Regions from separate parts of the Bradyrhizobium sp. CCBAU 11357 genome, predicted to be linked through region 3. Evidence: riboswitches for the same ligand, from Rfam matches in the RefSeq annotation. Region 3 holds a riboswitch; each other region holds the start of a gene.
The links. Region 3 has a riboswitch for cobalamin ahead of metE (5-methyltetrahydropteroyltriglutamate--homocysteine S-methyltransferase). Riboswitches for the same ligand answer to the same signal wherever they lie in the genome.
Positions count from the first base shown of each region.

Region 1: it holds a riboswitch for cobalamin, as region 3 does, so the genes downstream of both, XI05_RS01060 (ribonucleoside-diphosphate reductase subunit alpha) here and metE (5-methyltetrahydropteroyltriglutamate--homocysteine S-methyltransferase) in region 3, are expected to answer to the same signal.
Region 2: it holds a riboswitch for cobalamin, as region 3 does, so the genes downstream of both, XI05_RS38180 (energy-coupling factor ABC transporter permease) here and metE (5-methyltetrahydropteroyltriglutamate--homocysteine S-methyltransferase) in region 3, are expected to answer to the same signal.
Region 4: it holds a riboswitch for cobalamin, as region 3 does, so the genes downstream of both, XI05_RS38200 (TonB-dependent receptor) here and metE (5-methyltetrahydropteroyltriglutamate--homocysteine S-methyltransferase) in region 3, are expected to answer to the same signal.

Region 1 is NZ_LBJW01000007.1:2,730-5,935, forward strand. It holds gene XI05_RS01050 (hypothetical protein) at 247-381, opposite strand; partial or broken gene XI05_RS01055 (IS6 family transposase) at 1,175-1,371, shown strand; cobalamin riboswitch at 1,436-1,649, shown strand; gene XI05_RS01060 (ribonucleoside-diphosphate reductase subunit alpha) at 1,953-3,206, shown strand, end outside.
Region 2 is NZ_LBJW01000113.1:514,974-518,179, forward strand. It holds gene XI05_RS38170 (cobyrinate a,c-diamide synthase) at 1-729, shown strand, start outside; gene cobA (uroporphyrinogen-III C-methyltransferase) at 726-1,457, shown strand; cobalamin riboswitch at 1,503-1,721, shown strand; gene XI05_RS38180 (energy-coupling factor ABC transporter permease) at 1,759-2,436, shown strand; gene cobF (precorrin-6A synthase (deacetylating)) at 2,476-3,206, shown strand, end outside.
Region 3 is NZ_LBJW01000080.1:13,682-16,887, forward strand. It holds gene XI05_RS10485 (nodulate formation efficiency C protein) at 1-37, opposite strand, end outside; cobalamin riboswitch at 1,059-1,261, shown strand; gene metE (5-methyltetrahydropteroyltriglutamate--homocysteine S-methyltransferase) at 1,363-3,206, shown strand, end outside.
Region 4 is NZ_LBJW01000113.1:518,306-521,511, forward strand. It holds gene cobT (nicotinate-nucleotide--dimethylbenzimidazole phosphoribosyltransferase) at 1-956, shown strand, start outside; gene XI05_RS38195 (histidine phosphatase family protein) at 949-1,521, opposite strand; cobalamin riboswitch at 1,594-1,796, shown strand; gene XI05_RS38200 (TonB-dependent receptor) at 1,913-3,206, shown strand, end outside.

The DNA of each region.
Region 1 (3,206 bases), on a different contig from region 3:
ACCCATGTTCGGCCTTGATACCTCGAAAATACACTCTGCCCTAGCGACCGCGCTTCAGGGCATCAACTCCTTCGGCTGGTAGGCATTGGGCTCGCCCTTGATGTTCCGAACTGGTCCAATTCATCCGAGCGACTTACACGCCAAGTAAGCGTCGGCTCATACAGCGTGACGGACGGTCGCCCAATCGTGTGGCGGATCGAACAATTTTAGCTCCTGTGGTTGTGCCTCCAAGCGGCGCCTCAGAAATCACCCATCAATGCGCCCTTTCCAACAACGCGCCGACCAGTCTTGATTGATCTCGCTGCCTGCCACGATCAGCATGAGCGGCTCCTTCACGCGGCGGGCAATGCGCCGCAGCGTAGCCGAGCCCAGATCGCTCATTGCCGCGGCGCCACCGGGATGCGAGTGCCGATCGCCGAGGTAATCAACGTCACCCGTGCTATCCTGAAAAGCCCGCCGTATCTCTGCGACCTGCCAAGCGTGATCAGGCACGAAACAGTGTCGCCCGTGAAGGGCGTGCGGGCCGGGACCGCGAAGGTCGACTACCACCCGGTCTTTCCCCACGCGCCCAGCCGAGAAGAACTCCGCCATTCTCAAGGGGGGACAAATTCGCAAGCAAATTTGCACATTGCCCGCATCACGTGCGAAGAAAGCAAGACGTTCATTCCCCGGCCCAACAGCGTCGATGTGGGGGCAATCAAACGCTCCCAGCGTGGCAGTACACGTGCTCTGTTTTGGCCTTGCAGTGTCAGGATAGACACTTGCCAGGTGCCGGGGTCCTACTTCCCTTCTGAGAGCAATCCGACCGCACTGCGGACGACTTCAAGCGAGACTTCTTGCAGATCAAAGCCTCCTCCGGTGAATGTAGGCGCATTGCACCCTAACGGCGTGACCATTCCGGTATTATCGAGACGCGGTTTGGATATATGTTTCTCGTCCTTCCGATGTTCATGGAGGCAAGCCAAGCAGCTTTTGGAATCGTAACAAAGCGCGCGACCACGCCGCCTGCGAGCCCCACGGTCGCGTAGCCCATCACATAAGGCACTTTCAGTTGGAAAGTGATTCCCCGAGCCAAGCCCCTGCCAGGGGAGGGGTGGAGACTCGACGGGAAGCACCTACAGCGGACATCGCCGGGTGAAGGGATAGTCCAGACCACGAACGCCGCAAGGGTAACAGGCGACGCGATCGGATCATGAAGCGTTTCAAATCGTCCCGTCAGGCTCAATTTTTCTGTCAGTTCATGATCAGGTCACGAACCTTTTCCACATCCTCTCTCTCGGAGCCGTCACTGCCGACTTCCGTCGTGTTTCGCGCGAGCGAGCCTTTGCGACTTGGCGCGAGATCTCCACGACAACGCTCGCCGAACCTTGACCTCGGGGCTGCTCCAATTCGTTAACTTGACGGCGCCGCCTTGACGAATCTCCGCGAGTGGCGCCTATATGTAGCCCGTCACGGTCTTCCATTCCCGCATCTCGTAGGATGGAAGCTAAGAGGGAACCCGGTGCGCCGGCAACGGCTATTCCGAGGCTGCCCCCGCAACTGTAAGCGGCGAGCGGTTGTCATCATGGTCACTGGCGCGACAGCGCTGGGAAGGCCGACAGCCCCAGCGACCCGCGAGCCAGGAGACCTGCCGCGACTGAACGAAAGTCCTCGGGCGGGGTGCCCCGGTGGGTCGCTTGCAGCTGGTGATATTTGTCCGATCTCCTCGCAAGTCGTCCGCACGGCCCCCAGCCTCAAACATCGCGGGGTTGCCGATGTCGCCGTCTTACGATTTCGATCAGCATGGTCATCTCGTCGCGTCACCGAGTGTGCGGCCGCGCCTAGCGCAGGCGAAGCCTGCCGCGCCTGAGCCGTGTCTGGTGCCCCTTTCGCCATCGCCGGCTCCGCTGCCGTGGCCCCTCGCGCCATCGCCAAAGCCGGCCGACCTCACGCTCGATCCGTCTCGCGACGACTTGTTGACATCATTCGGCAAGCTGACGCTGACCAACCGTTATCTGCTCGCCGGCGAAACTTACCAGGACATGTTCGTGCGGGTGTCTTGCGCTTTCGCGGACGATGTAGCGCATGCCCAACGTCTCTATGATGCGATGTCTCGGCTGTGGTTCATGCCGGCCACACCGGTGCTCTCCAACGGCGGGACCACGCGCGGCCTGCCGATCTCCTGCTTCCTTAACTCAGTGTCGGACTCGCTCGAAGGCATCGTCGGCACCTGGAACGAGAACGTCTGGCTTGCTTCCAATGGCGGCGGCATCGGCACCTACTGGGGTAATGTTCGCTCAATCGGCGAGAAGGCGAGGGGCGGCGTCACCTCGGGCATCATCCCGTTCATCCACGTCACGGACGGCCTCACGCTGGCGATCAGCCAGGGCTCCTTGCGGCGCGGCTCGGCGGCGGTCTATCTCGATATCCACCATCCCGAGATCGAGGAGTTCCTCGAGATCCGCAAGGCGTCTGGTGACTTCAGCCGCAAGAGCCTCAACCTACATCACGGCATCAACGTCACCGACGCGTTCATGTGTGCCGTGGGCGCCGGCACCGCATTCGCTCTGCGCAGCCCGAAGACTAACGAGGTCGTCCGCGAGATCGATGCCCGCCAGCTGAGGCAACGCATCCTTGAGAATCGGCTGCAGACCGGCGAGCCTTATCTCTTGTTCATCGACACCGTGAGCCGTGCGCTCCCCAAGCACCAGCGCGAGCTCGGCCTCAAGGTCTCGACCTCCAACCTGTGCAGCGAGATTACCCTGTCGACCGGCATCGATCATCGCGGCGAGGAGCGCACCGCGGTGTGCTGCCTGTCGTCGCTCAACCTCGAGACCTGGGACCAGTGGAATGAGGAGCCCACCTTCATCGAGGACGTCATGCGCTTCCTAGACAACGTGCTCACGCACTTCATCACGGTGGCGCCGGACGGCATGAAGCGTGCCCGCTACGCTGCCCTGCGTGAGCGCTCCGTCGGCCTCGGCGTCATGGGCTTCCACTCTTTCCTGCAGGCCAAGGGCATTCCAATGGAAAGTGTCATGGCCAAGTCGTTCAATCTGAACATGTTCCGGAAAATCCGCCGCGAGGCCGACGCGGCATCCGTGACGCTCGCGCGCGAGCGTGGCCCGTGCCCGGATGCCCTGGAACGCGGCGTGATGGCGCGCTTCAGCCACAAGATCGCAATCGCGCCGACCGCCTCGATCAGCATCATCTGCGGCGGCACCAGC
Region 2 (3,206 bases), on a different contig from region 3:
CAGGCTGAAGAGCAGGCCGAGATCGGCAAGCTGATCGACGAGGCCGCGCGCTTCGTTGCCGAGCACGTCGATCTCGATGCGGTGCTCAACTCGGCGGGCAAATGGTCGCCGCAAGCTGCGGCGAACGACATGAGCGTAACGCCGCCCGGCCAGCGCATCGCGCTGGCCCGCGATGCGGCATTCTCCTTCGTCTATCCGCACATGCTGGAAGCCTGGCGCGCGGCGGGCGCCGAGATCGTGCCGTTCTCGCCGCTGGCCGACGAAGCGCCCGATGCGAGCGCCGACGTGTGCTGGCTGCCGGGCGGCTATCCCGAGCTGCATGCCGGAAAGATCGCGGCCAATGCGCGCTTTCGCAGCTCCTTGCGCGCTTTCGCCGAGACACGGCCCGTGCATGGCGAATGCGGAGGCTATATGGTGCTGGGCGCAGGCCTCACCGACGCCGACGGTATCAGCCATGAGATGACGGGGCTGCTCGGCCTGGAGACCAGCTTTGCCAAGCGCCGCATGCATCTCGGCTATCGTCTGGCCGAACTCGCCGCGCCGATGCCGGGGCATCGGCCGGGTGCGCGCCTGCGCGGCCACGAGTTCCACTATTCGACCATCCTCACCCAGCCCGATACGCCGCTCGCGGTCGTGCACGACGCCACCGGCACAGTCATTGCAGAGACCGGCTCGCGCCGTGGCCATGCCACCGGCACGTTCTTCCATCTGATCGCGGAGGACCGGTGAGCGGCTTCGTCTCTTTCGTGTCCGCCGGTCCCGGCGATCCCGAGTTCCTCACGGTGAAGGGTGCCGCGCGGCTGCGCGAGGCCGATGTCGTGCTCTACGACGATCTTGCCTCCGGCGCGATCCTCGATCTTGCCCGGCCCGGTGCCAATCTCGTCGCGGTGGGGAAGCGGGCCGGGCGTCCTTCGACCAAGCAGCACCACGTCAACCGTCTCCTGGTCGACTACGCCGCAACCGGCGCGCGCGTGGTGCGCCTCAAGTCCGGCGATGCCGGCATTTTCGGTCGGCTCGAGGAGGAGCTGGAAACGCTGCGCGAGGCCGGCATCGGCTACGAGATCGTTCCCGGCGTCACATCCGCCTGTGTCGCCGCCGCCCAGGCCGGCATTCCCTTGACCCGCCGGCATACCTCCCGCCGGGTGCAGTTCATCACCGGGGCCGACGTCACAGGCGAGCTGCCGCCGAATTTGAATTGGGCGGCGCTGGCTGATCCCGAGGCCACGACCGTCGTCTATATGGGCCGGCGCACCTTTCCGGCGCTTGCCGCAAAATTGATCGCGCACGGTCTCGCCCCCAGCACCCCGGCGCTGTTCGCCGAATCTCTCGGGCGTCCCGACGAACGGCTGGTCCGTACCACGATTGCCGAGCTTGCCGAGCAGCTTGGCCGCGGCGGTGCCGCTTCCACCGCCGCCGTGATCCTGTTCGGCGCGCTGGCGGGAGAATATCCGGCATGACGGCTCCGGCAGCGGTTCGCCCCTTGACGCCCGCAATGCGAAAGGGGCACACAAGAGCGGCATGGTGCTCGACGCGGCGCAAAGCGCCGGAGCATAATCGGGAATGGGGATGGGCGGACCCAGTTGCGGCGCCCAAAACCCCAGCCGCCCCCGCGACTGTAAGCGGTGAGGGGCTCCGAACCGCCACTGGTCCGCAAGGTCCGGGAAGGCCGGAGAACCCAGTGAACCGCGAGCCAGGAGACCGGCCGTGCATGTTTTGAGGCCAAGGCCGTCGGGTGTGACGGCAGGAAGGAATTGAGCCATGCATATCGAACCCGGCGTCGTGACGGGCGCCAAGCTCGTGTTGAGTTACGCAACCGGAATCGCCGCAGGCGGCGTTGCCTTGAAGCTTGCGGTCGAGACCGTGCGCGAGCAGGGCGTCGTGTCGTTCGCCGCGCGGACGCTGGCCACGACGGCCCTCGTGTTCGTGTTCTTCGAGATCCTGCCGCACTTCCCGGTCGGCGTTTCCGAGGTGCACTTCATTCTCGGCTCGACCCTGTTCCTGCTGTTCGGCGCGGCTCCCGCGGCCTTCGGCCTTGCGCTCGGCCTGCTGCTCCAGGGCGTTTTCTTCGAGCCCGCTGACATCCCGCAATATGGCATGAACGTCACGACGCTGCTGGTGCCACTGTTCGCGATCCAGGCAATCGCTGCCCGGATCATTTCGCGCAACAGCGCCTATGTTGATTTGAAGTATCGGCAGGCGCTGGCGCTTTCGACGACCTACCAGGCCGGCGTGATCGCGTGGGTGGCGTTCTGGGCGCTTTATGGTTCCGGTTTCGCCATGAGCAACCTCGCCAGCATCGCGACCTTCGCGGCGTCCTACGCACTGGTCATCGTGATCGAGCCGCTGGCCGATCTTGCCGTGCTGGCGCTGGCGAAGTCGCTGCGTGGTGTCACCGCGCCTGGCTTCGTCACGCCTCGCCTGCACAACGCGGCTTAAGAGACAAGGGGCGGCCGTCATGGCCGCCCCACACACCCGATGCTCACGCTCTCCCTGATAGGCATCGGTTGCGGCGATCCCGAGCAGCTCACGCGCGCCGCGATTGCCGCCATCAACGCGGCCGATCTCGTCCTGATCCCGCGCAAGGGAAGCGCAAAATCCGATCTCGCCGATCTCAGGCGGACGATCTGCACTGACGTGCTCACCAACAAAGCGACGCGGATCGCCGAATTCGATCTTCCCGTGCGCGACGCGACCGAGGCCGACTATCGCAAGGGCGTCGACGATTGGCACGATGCCGTTGCCGCCACGTGGTCGCGGACCATTGCAAGCCATCTCGGCGGTGACGGCAAGGTCGCGCTGCTGATCTGGGGCGACCCGTCGCTCTACGATTCCTCGCTGCGCATTGCGCGGCGATTGAATCCGTTGCCGACAATCGAAGTCGTGCCGGGCATCACCACGATCCAGGCGCTGTGCGCGGCGCATGCGCTGCCGCTCAACGACATCGGCGAGCCGTTCCTGGTCACGACGGGGCGGCGCTTGCGCGAAGGCGGCTGGCCGGCGGGTGTCGATACAGTCGTGGTGATGCTCGACGGCGGCACGGCGTTCCAGTCGCTCGATCCGGCTGGGCTTCACATCTGGTGGGGTGCCTATCTCGGCATGTCCGATCAGATCCTCATGTCCGGCACCCTGGCCGAAATGGGCGCACGCATTGCCGCCGCGCGGCAGGACGCACGCGAGCGGCACGGCTGGATCATGGACAGCTACAT
Region 3 (3,206 bases):
CAAGTGGGTTGTCGCTGGCGCGAATAGTGTTGCTCATGGCAGCCGGCCAGGCTAGGCAGATTAGAAGTCCGCCCAGGGCAAGCCATAGCGCGGGTCTTCCCGACATTCTCTTCATAACCCTCGGCCTATCACGTTTCATCCGTACATCTTTCAAAGCGGGCAACCTTGAACCTGCTATGAGCGAGCGCGAGAAGTTTACGGAGACGCGACGGGGCACCCGCGGCTGTCCCGCGGGCAGGCGCTCCCCTCCATGTCACGCGCCGCTAACTTCCCTAGCCGGCGACAGCGTCAATTGGCTGAGCTGGACATCCTCAGCAGAAGAGACTGGGCATGTCGAGGGGCTTGCATTCTTCGTGCCAGGCAGCAGGCGGAGATTTGCACGGGTTTTATGTCCCTCTTGTCGACTTTCCGACCTGCGCACCTTTCGATGTTTCCATTCAGTGTATCGGCCGCAGTTTGTGCATCCTTGTCCCGCACAAGATTGTGCATCCTTGTCCCGCACAAGATAGTGTGCGGAAGAGGTGAACGCCTCAATGCCAAGTGCCTGATGAGAATCTGGAGTGCGTTTGCCGTCATTGAACGGTGTGGTTCGCTATAGTTGCCGTCGGCGTTCGGCCTACATGATGACTGGCGATACGAAGCCGACTTAATCGACGAACTTTGACGCCTGGCTGGCACGAAAATCAACCTGCTCGCCGCGCATGTTGCCAGATTGCACCGGCTGCCTTGACGTGTTCAATGGGAATCCTTTAGTCGAGAAAATAGCTGGCCAGTGGATGTGCTGGGCGAACCGCTGGAAATCGGAAGCCGCATCGAATGCATTCTGCTCGAAACGGCGGTAATCGCCGCCCCGCGGGCTGGTTTTGTCCCTTTCATTGATGGGGCGGGCGGCGTCGCCTCAAGGCAGCTCCGCGTCGCACTCCGACATCTGACAAGGACATCTCTGATTGCGACAGTTCTGTTTAGAGAATCATAGAGATGCACGGTCATTCGCCTAGTAGATGTCGCAGATTAGCGTGGCACATAATCTGAGAGGTTGACCGAAGAATTCTCCTGCCGATAATCCAAGTCGTCGAGGTTCTCCGAATCCCACTTGATCCGGAGCTAAGAGGGAAGCCGGTCCAAATGCCGGCGCTGCCCCCGCAACTGTGAGCGGCGAGCTACTGTCCAACGATGTCACTGAAGCCCGCACGGCTTCCGGAAGGCCGGACAGCAGCGATGACCAGCGAGCCAGGAGACCTGCCCCGACGATAGATTGGTCCACGGGCGGGGTGTCTCGGTGGTGCGCCAAGCAGCCGTCGCCCGCGCGACTTCCTCTGCCTGCGTCCGCCTTGGCCTCTGTCCCCAACAGGGGTTAACACTATGTCTCTTCTCTCTCTTCCGGTTGCTACGCTCGGTACGCCACGCATCGGTCCAAGGCGTGAGCTCAAATTCGCTCTTGAAAGCTACTGGGCCGGAAAGATCAGCGAACAGCAATTGCTCGAGGACGCATCCGGCCTGCGCGCAGCGAACTGGGCTCGTCAGAAGTCTCTCGGCGTCACGGTCATTCCGTCGAATGACTTCTCGCTGTATGATCAGGTGCTCGATACAAGTGTCATGGTTGGCGCTATCCCGGAGATCTACGCCTCGAAAGGAGAATCCGTTTCCCTCAAGACGTACTTCGCCATGGCTCGCGGATCACAATGCGACGATCAGGATGCGAATTGCGGTCTGGGCCCGCGGGGGTCTGGCGCACCCGCGCAGGAAATGACTAAGTGGTTTGATACCAACTACCACTACATGGTTCCCGAGTTCTACAAGGGACAGGCGTTCAGACTTTGCTCTCGCAAGCCCATTGAAGAGTATGTGGAAGCAAAGGCTCTAGGCTTTCAAACCCGCCCTGTCCTGATCGGGCCCGTCACATTCCTAAAGCTCGGTAAGAGTGCCGATAGCGCGTTCCAGCCCCTCTCGCTACTGGATGATTTGATACCGGTCTATATCGAGGTTCTGCATGAATTGGCCGAACGAGGGGCAAGTTGGGTTCAGTTTGACGAGCCCTGCCTGGTCCTTGATCTGGACGAAGCGGTGCGAAAATCATTGCTACATGCCTATAACCGGTTCGCAAAAGAGGGACCGGCTATCAAGATCATGGTTGCCAGCTATTTCGGCGAGCCAGGCGACAATCTGGATACCGCATTGAGCCTCCCGGTTTCCGGTCTGCACTTTGATCTGGTTCGAGCGCCAGAGTTGTTGGATAAAATCGTCGCTGTCGGCCGAAGTGATCTCGTCATGTCGCTCGGTGTCATCGACGGCCGGAATGTATGGCGGTCGGACTTGTGGTCGCTCCGTCAGCGGCTGGAGCCCGCGATTGCGAAGCTCGGCAAGCACCGTGTACAGCTCGCTCCATCCTGCTCGCTGCTTCACGTGCCGGTCGATGTTGAACTCGAGACCGGGCTCTCGTCCGACGTCAGGAGCTGGCTTGCTTTCTCTGTTCAGAAGATGCGTGAGCTTGCGATCCTGGCGCGAGCACTCGCTGGCGACCAGAATGTTGGGCTACCTCTCGCCGATTCGGAATGCGCTGCGACTGCCCGCCGGACTTCGCCGAAGATCCATGATGCCAATCTCGCTACCCGGATGAGGGCAATCGACCAGACGATGCGCCAGCGCGCAAGCCCATTCGCCCGTCGTTCCGAGATCCAAAGGGCACGCTTTGGACTACCAGCTTTTCCCACCACGACAATCGGATCGTTTCCGCAGACCGCAGACGTTCGAAATGCTCGTGCGGCGCATGCGCTAGGCGCGATGAGCGACGAACAATACGAGAGGTTCATCAAGGAGGAGATAGCCCGCGCCGTACATTGGCAGGAGGACATCGGTCTTGACGTCCTCGTGCACGGCGAATTTGAGCGCAATGACATGGTGCAGTACTTTGGCGAGCAACTCGGCGGCTTCCTATTTATCAGGAAGGGATGGGTACAGTCTTATGGTTCGCGCTGCGTCAGGCCCCCGATCCTGTTTGGCGATGTAGTGCGGTCGAAGCCGATCACCGTGGACTGGTGGCGCTATGCGCAATCACTAACTAGCAAGCCAATGAAGGCGATGTTGACCGGACCGGTGACCATCCTGAACTGGTCGTTTGTTCGCGATGATATTCCTAGAAGCGAGGTCTGCCGTCAGCTTGCGCTCGCGATCCGCGACGAAGTCCGCGATCTCGAGAATGCCGGTGC
Region 4 (3,206 bases), on a different contig from region 3:
GCGCGCTCGGCCGGCTGGAGCAGCTCGCGATCGAGCTTGCGGGCCTTCAGGCCACCGAGCAGCCGCGCGCCGCGCGGGTCCCGATCATCATCTTCGCGGGGGACCATGGCATCGTCGCGCAGGGCGTGTCGGCCTATCCGCAAGCCGTCACCATCGCGATGATGGCGAATTTTGCCTCCGGTGGCGCCGCGATCTCCGTGCTGGCGCGCGAGCTGGGTTCGAGCCTCGAGGTCGTCGATGCCGGTACGCTGTCCCAGGAGCAGATGTCCGGAGTAGTCACCGACAAGCCGCGCAGCGGTACGCGCGATTTCAGTGCCGAGGCCGCGCTCACCCCGGCGGAATTGGCCTTCGCCTTCGCGGCCGGCCAGCGCGCGGTGGTTCGCGCCGAGGCCAGCCGGCCTGATCTGTTGATCTTCGGCGAGATGGGGATCGGCAACACCACGACATCGGCGGCGATTGCTGCGAGCCTGCTCGGTGTGAGCGCCGGGGAGATCGCGGGCAGCGGCACCGGCATCGATGCGGCCGGCCGCGCGCACAAGGCGCGGGTGATCGATGCGGCGATCGCGCGCCATCGCGTCGCCGCAGCCTCGGTCGAGACAATCCTGTGCGCGGTCGGCGGCCTCGAAATCGCGGCGATCTCGGGCGCGATCATCGCGGCCGCGCAACGCCGCATTCCCGTGTTGATCGACGGCTTCATCGTCTCGGTGGCGGCGCTGGCGGCGGCGCGCCTCAATCCCTCCTGCCTGCCGTTCCTGTTGCCCTCGCATCAATCGGCGGAGCAAGGACATCGGCTGGTGTTGCGCGCGCTGAACGTGCAGCCGCTGATCAGCCTCGATCTCAGGCTCGGCGAGGGATCGGGCGCCGCCATTGCGCTGCCGCTGGTGCGCTCGGCCTGCGCACTTCACAACGGCATGGCGACCTTTGCGCAGGCCAATGTGCCTGACAGGCCTAGCTGATCCGCTGATTGACGGAGACGACGCGCCAGCCGCTGGCGAGCCGGTCGATCCGGGTCAGCGACAACGGATCGATCACGAAGCGCAACGCCGCTTCCGGTGCGAGATCGAGCGCGATGCAGAGCGCGGCGCGGATGGTGCCGGAATGCACCACCAGCGCTGCGGAGCCTGGGCCGATCCGCGACAGGCCGAGCCGGACGCGGGCGACCTGATCCGCAAAGCTTTCGCCATTCGGCGGTCGTCCGCGCGCCGGATCGCGCCAGAACTGCGCGTAGATCTCGCCGCCGGTTGCGGCGAGCTCGTCATGCCGATGGCCGGTCCAATCGCCGAAATCCTGCTCCTGGAATTCGCTGACCAGCTCCGGTTCCAGCCCCAGCGCGCGCGCCGTCTCGACCGTGCGCCGCGATGGGCTGGCATAGCTTGCGACATCCGCGGGCAAGCGCTGCTTGAGAGCCGCCAATGCCGCGCGATCGCCGAGATCGGCCGGCGCATCGGCTGCATGGATCGTCCCGGCTACGCCCGCGACAACCGCGTGCCGTATCAACCAGAGGAAGGTCTCGCCTTCCATGCTCATCTCCAAGGAAGCTTGTCGCTGTTGCCACGACGCCGCAACTGGCACATTGACTCTGTCTTGGTGGTAATCCTAGATGCTCGCGACGGTTTTCCCGAGAGGGAATGAAAAGGGAATGCGGTGCGGGGAAAATTGTCCCCAATGCCGCGGCTGCCCCCGCAACTGTGAGCGGTGAATCCTTCGTCACGAGCCACTGGGTCCTCGGTCCCGGGAAGGCGACGAAGAGGTCACGACCCGCGAGCCAGGAGACCTGCCGTCAGCCGTGGTCACACGCGAAGATGTCGGTCGGGGAGTACAGACATTCGGCTTCATCGGACGGCTGCAAGGCCAAAAGGTGAGACCTCGTTCGCTGTGACGTGCCACTGACGTCATACCGAGGTTTAGTACCGTGTCTTCCATCCGTATCGCACGACCGCGCCGCGTCCTGCTGGTTTCCGCCGCGTTCACGTCCTTCGCCGTTCTCGATCCGCCTGCCGCTCTGGCGCAGCAGGTCCGAGAGCCGCTGCCACCCGTCGAGGTGTCGCCCGCCCAGGCGCGCAAGCCGGCCAGACCGGCAGCAGGAGAGGCGGCGAGCGCGCGCCGCGCGGCAGCGCGCAGGCCGGCGGCCGTATCGGCAGCGCCAAAACCCGTCATGCCGGATTCGACGGCGCAAACGCCGCTCAACACCAATGCCGTTGCCGAAAGCGCCTCGAGGCTCGGCCTGACGGTGCGGCAGACGCCCGCGACCGTCGAGGTGATCTCGGCCGAAACCATGCGCGAGCAGGGCTATCGCACCGTGTCCGAGGTGGCGCAGGGCGCCGTCGGCGTCACCTCCGGCGACAACCCGGCCGAACCTTCCGCCTTCTCGATGCGCGGCTTCACCAACAGCCAGATCAACACGCTCTACAACGGCATCAAGATCGGTCCGCAGAACATGACCTCGCGGATCGTCGACACCGCCAATCTGGAGGCCGTGGAATTCCTCAAAGGACCTGCCTCGCTGATCTCGGGCGAGGGTGCCGCGGGAGGCGCCATCAACTTCGTCACCAAGCAGCCGCACACCGGAGCGATCCGCAACGAGGCAAATTTCTCCTGGGATTCGCTGAATTCGTTCCGGGCCCATTACGGCTCCGGCGGCAGCACCAATGTGCAAGGGATGGACTATCGCTTCGACATCAGCCGTTCCACGCTGAACGGCTTTGCCGACGACACCAACGTCAAGACGTTCGGCACGTCCGGCCAGCTCAATTACCGGGTCTCCGACAGCCTCAAGATCTGGGGTGCGGTCGAGTATCGCGAAGACCGCTCGAAGGCCTATTGGGGCGCGCCGCTGGTGCCGGTCGCCTTCAGCGGTTCGCATGCGACGACGGGGATCGTCTCCGGCAATTACGTCTCGAACTACAACGGTACCAATCTCGGTGCCGTCACCATCGACGACCGCACCTTCAACACCAATTACAACGTTCTCGATAACCGCAACCTGGCGCAGGAAGTGTGGCTGCGCGGCGGCTTCGAGCTGAAGCTCGCGCCTGACCTCACGGTGAAAAGTCAGGCCTATGGCTATGGCGCCGAACGGACCTGGTTCAACAACGAGATCGAGGCATTCAACTCCACCACGAACCTGGTCGATCGCGAGCGCTTCTATGTCGCCCATAGCCAGCGGCTGGTCGGCAACATCACCGACCTGATCTGGGACACAAATA